DNA from 2 places in the Paenibacillus sp. ALE2 genome. Region 2 is predicted to be linked to the other one. Evidence: riboswitches for the same ligand, from Rfam matches in the RefSeq annotation. Region 2 holds a riboswitch; the other holds the start of a gene.

Region 1 (2,411 bases), 1.8 Mb from region 2:
TTTACGATATGAGTGTACCGCAGAAGCAAATTACGAAAACGCTCATTTTAAATGATGTAGAAGTCGATTCCATTCATCAGAAAAGCAGTACGCTGGAAGACTACTTTTTACGTCTGTTACATGGAGGTGAGCCCCATGCTTAGATTAATACAGTTGGAGATGAAAAAGCTTCATCTGGCGGGTTATATCCGTTCAGCACTGATCGCCAACGCCTGTATTTTGGGGTTGCTCTGTATTATTGCGCTGGACAGCCAAAATGAAGGAGTACCCGAATTTACACAGTACGCTCAGCTTCTTGATCTCATGGACAATATGGTGAGAGCCACATTTATTGTATTTGCCTCCGTTCTGCTATGCCGTTTTATTGTAGGAGAATTTAAGTCCAAATCGATTACAATCTTGTTCATGTATCCGATTCATCGTCAAAAGCTGATGATCGCCAAACTCTTGATTGTGCTGCTGTTTACGTTCTTGTCTGTTGTTATATCGGAAATCATCATTACGGCTGCGATTCATTTGCTCAACCAGTTTGTCATGATTGTACCGGATAAGCTTACTCTTTCCATACTGGCCGAACAATCCGTGCGGACGCTAATCAATGCCGTGGCCGCCAGCTTTATGGGATTGGTTCCGCTGTATATGGGAATGCGAAGATACTCAGTACCCACGACTATTGTGACCTCGATTCTGGTTGTAGCCTTGCTTTTCTCCAATAATAACGGCGCTACACTTAGCTCCATTGCCCCCGTGCAAATCAGCTTCTCTGTGCTGGGAATGATTGTAGCTTATGCGGCAATTCGGCGCATTGAGTATAAGGATATTGCTTAGTAATATAGATTTTAGTGAAACGCTTTCAAAAAAAGATGAAAATCCTTGTTAGATATACACACATTTTTCACTGGACTTCATTCTAAAACAGGTATATCCTATAGGAGAAATTAAAAAACGGAATAAGGATCTTCGGGGTAGGGTGAGATTCCCAACCGGCGGTATGGCTCATGGAGCTAAGCCCGCGACTCTGTATCCGGCAACAGGATACGGACTGATTTGGTGAGATGCCAAAGCCGACGGTAAAGTCCGGATGGAAGAAGATCGAAGTATGAACATGCCGCAAAGTGAATGAATGCTGCGCTATAGTTTTTGCAGTAACTTCATTTAACTTGTATCAAACGGCAAGTTTATTTGATCAACCCCCGTCTTGCATGGCTTTCGCCATGGACGGGGGTTTTTGTGCCACCGGTCCTGTATTCGCAAGGAGCTAAATAAGTATGAGTCAATCATCAACTGTACTATCATCCAAAGGTTTTGATCGTAGCTCCCACATGAAAAGCGGTTTTTGGCTAGTCGCGATCGGAGCGGCCTTGTGGGGTGCAGACCCGCTGTTTCGTATTATTTTGTTAAAGTCATTTACCTCAGCACAAATCGTACTGATGGAGCATGTGCTGCTCTTTATCGCTCTGACGCCGATGCTGTGGAAGCATCGCGAGGAGCTCAAAACGATACGATTTCGTCAGGTTTTCGCTATTTTGTTCGTCTCGTGGGGCGGCTCGGCACTGGCCAGTGTGATTTTCACCATGGCACTCAGCAACGGTGATCTGAATGCAGTTCTTTTGCTCCAGAAGCTTCAGCCTTTGGTTGCTATTATTCTGGCCCGCGTTATATTGAAGGAAATGCTACCGCGTCATTTTGGAATATTAATTGTCATCGCTCTGTTCGGAACGTATCTTTTGACCTTCGGTTGGTCGCTTCCCTTTGGGCATGTTCATGATTTTGTTCACGTTGGTAGTCTGCTCGCACTAGGTGCAGCGGTTCTGTGGGGCGGTTCGACCGTTATGGGTAGCTACTTGCTTCGTTCGATGAAATATGAGACAGTAACCTCCCTCCGCTTCATGGTGGCGCTCCCTCTGCTCATTGTTCTCACCTCGGTGGAGCATGCTCCGTGGAATATGCCTACAGGTACATGGGCGGGCGCAGCTGTAATGATCAACTTGCTGCTGCAAGCATTGCTTCCGGGTCTTCTCAGTTTATTACTGTATTACAAAGGCTTAAGTACAACCAAAGCTTCTTATGCTACGATGGCAGAATTGAGCTTCCCCATGGTTGGTGTCGTAATTAACTGGATCGCTTTCCAGCAAATCGTTACCGTAGCGCAATTGACTGGTTTTATGCTGATCTGGATTACACTCTTTATGATTTCTCGTCAGCAGAAAAATTAATAGCTTAATCTTCTTTCATGCTCATCCAAGCCAAATCGTGAAGATGCTTTTGCATCTCTGATTTGGCTTTTTATGTATTCATATTCATATTAACATTAGTTCCTAAGACCTATTTTCTAAAAAAAAGTGTACTATTCCTCGTTTTTAAAGATTACATCTATAAAATTAGTCGATTTATGTCGAATAAAACTATGT
Region 2 (2,411 bases):
AGGCTTAAAGCCGCTGAGTCGGGCCAGATCGACAGCCGCTTCAGTATGACCGGCACGCTGCAAGACCCCACCATCGCGAGCAATTAGTGGGAACATGTGACCAGGTTTGCGAAAATCGCTTCCCGTGATTACTTCGTCGGCTAAGGCACGAACAGTCAAAGAGCGCTCAGCCGCTGAAATCCCCGTTGTTGTCTTCATATGATCTACCGATACCGTAAAGGCGGTACCGTGAAAATCTGTGTTTTGCTCTACCATAGGATGCAATTCCAATGCCTTGGCTCGGTGCTGTGTGATCGGCACACAGACCAATCCGCGACCTTCTGTAATCATGAAATTGATCACCTCGGGCGATGCTTTTTCAGCCAAAGCGATAAAGTCGCCTTCATTTTCCCGCTGTTCATCATCCACTACAATAACGACTTTGCCGTTCTTTAAATCCTCCAATGCTTCTTCGATGGAATCCAATCGAATCTCTTCGTCGTGGTGCAACTCATCCTGCTCCATGATGTTTGTCGTTGCACTTGTTTGGATGCCTCTATCCATAACCCTCTCCTCCTTATGTCTTGTGTCACGAATGCTCCTGAACCAATTTTTCTATTATTCTGTAACAGGCTGTATCAGGCAAAGCCGTGTTTCGCCAAATAGTCCAAACTAAGTGGGGCTTGATCGGCTCTCTCCATCGACGCTGAACCTCTGTAATGTAAAAGTTGCTCCACATATTTGCCCAATATATCGCATTCAATATTCACGGTATCTCCCTCACGTTTGGCTCGTAAGGCCGTTTCGGCTAAGGTGTGGGGGATAATAGATACAGCAAAGCTATTTCTCGTCCGCTGCGCGACTGTGAGGCTGATACCATCAATTGTAATTGACCCTTTGAGAAGAACATATTTAAATAATGCTTGATCAGAAGGCTCAACTTCGAACACTACCGCATTCTGCTCTGATGTCACTCCGCGAATCGTACCCGTCCCGTCCACATGTCCCTGTACGATATGTCCTCCGAATCTTCCACTCGCCGCCATCGCCCGCTCCAAATTGACTCGACTGCCGGATCTGAGTTCCCTTAGATTACTGCTGCGAAAAGTCTCAGGCATCACATCAACCTTAAAATCTTTAGTACCAATCTGTATTGCCGTCAGGCAAACACCATTCACCGAGACACTGTCGCCTATTTTCAAATCGTCCAATACCACAGAACCCGAAATACCCAGCACCATCGCTTCACCACTTTTGGAAATACTTTGAATGCGACCCACTTCCTCGACCAATCCGGTAAACATGCTTTCACTCCTTTCCACTACATTTCAGTTTATCCCTAATTCATCAGCTGTAAGCGCAAATAACCCCCAGTCAGGATTCAATCCGTCATGGGGGTGATGAGAGTCACATATGTAGTATACAAGCGCAGTTCATACATGTATTAAAATGACATGAAATCATAGGTCTGCCAAAAGAAAGCATGATGACAATACAGCCAATTACGCTCAGAACACTATCGAAAAGAAAGCTTAATAAAAGCTGTCGTCCGATGCTGTCCTACAACAAAATAAGCCGTACGTACTTTTACGTATGCTAAAAATTGGCACATGTCACGTCATGCACATGCGCTTCGTATCCTTCTCCCATCCAGACTATACTGTCGGTCCCGGAATTGCACCAGGTCCACCTTCTGCTGATTGTTCAGCATCCGGGTCACGGACTAAGCCATGCTGTGTTCTCAGAAGCGATTCACAAACATGTCATCACCGCCGGTGGGGAATTTCGCCCCGCCCCGAAGGATCTTGCTCTTATTTAATTGAATTAACATTAAACTTGTTACGTATATTAGCACCGACTTCTAAAAAAAGCAAGTTATCTAATCGAAGCTCCTGCTTTGCTTTTGACATATTGAGTGGAGAGTTCCTCAAACCAGGTTTTATCATTCATATGAAGCGCCAGGTCAATCAGATCGGCCAGTTCGTCGACTCCAAGCTGCGTATCATGATCAAAGGTAATGACAGCTGAAGCAACAGGTCCTCGCTCTCCCTCAGAACATGCTTCATAATCCAGTCTTACATCCACATGCCCATCAATAAACTCGCATTTTAGAAAATAAATAATTTCACACATTAAAATAGGGCGCACTTGTGTTTCTAACACGCAATCCATCACCTTGGCAGAATAATGCTGGTTCGTCAGCGTGAATTTGTGTTCTGTTGCCGCCAGCGATGCCCGTCCAAAATCATCCGTAAACTTGAGTTCCACTGGCGTGATGTTCATAACCTTGGGGATTTGCTTCTTTATAATTTCAATTATTTCAACTGTGTTCAGCTTAATCATTACCTGCACCTCATTGCATCTTAAAATTCAGAAGAAGACTTTATAACATACCTTCTATAGGCCTCCACTCCTATATCGGAAATCATTAC

The links. A riboswitch is a leader RNA that binds a small molecule or an ion and turns the genes downstream of it on or off. The one in region 2 is predicted to bind FMN.
Region 1: linked by a shared signal. The riboswitch ahead of ACXHJ1_RS00365 (DMT family transporter) and the one ahead of ribE (riboflavin synthase) in region 2 are both predicted to bind FMN.

Annotation. Positions count from the first base shown of each region.
Region 1 is NZ_CM134213.1:68,727-71,137, forward strand. It holds gene ACXHJ1_RS00355 (ABC transporter ATP-binding protein) at 1-143, shown strand, start outside; gene ACXHJ1_RS00360 (ABC transporter permease) at 136-828, shown strand; FMN riboswitch at 953-1,097, shown strand; gene ACXHJ1_RS00365 (DMT family transporter) at 1,269-2,216, shown strand.
Region 2 is NZ_CM134213.1:3,975,149-3,977,559, reverse strand. It holds gene ribB (3,4-dihydroxy-2-butanone-4-phosphate synthase) at 1-543, opposite strand, end outside; gene ribE (riboflavin synthase) at 618-1,283, opposite strand; FMN riboswitch at 1,614-1,786, opposite strand; gene ACXHJ1_RS17310 (IDEAL domain-containing protein) at 1,855-2,322, opposite strand.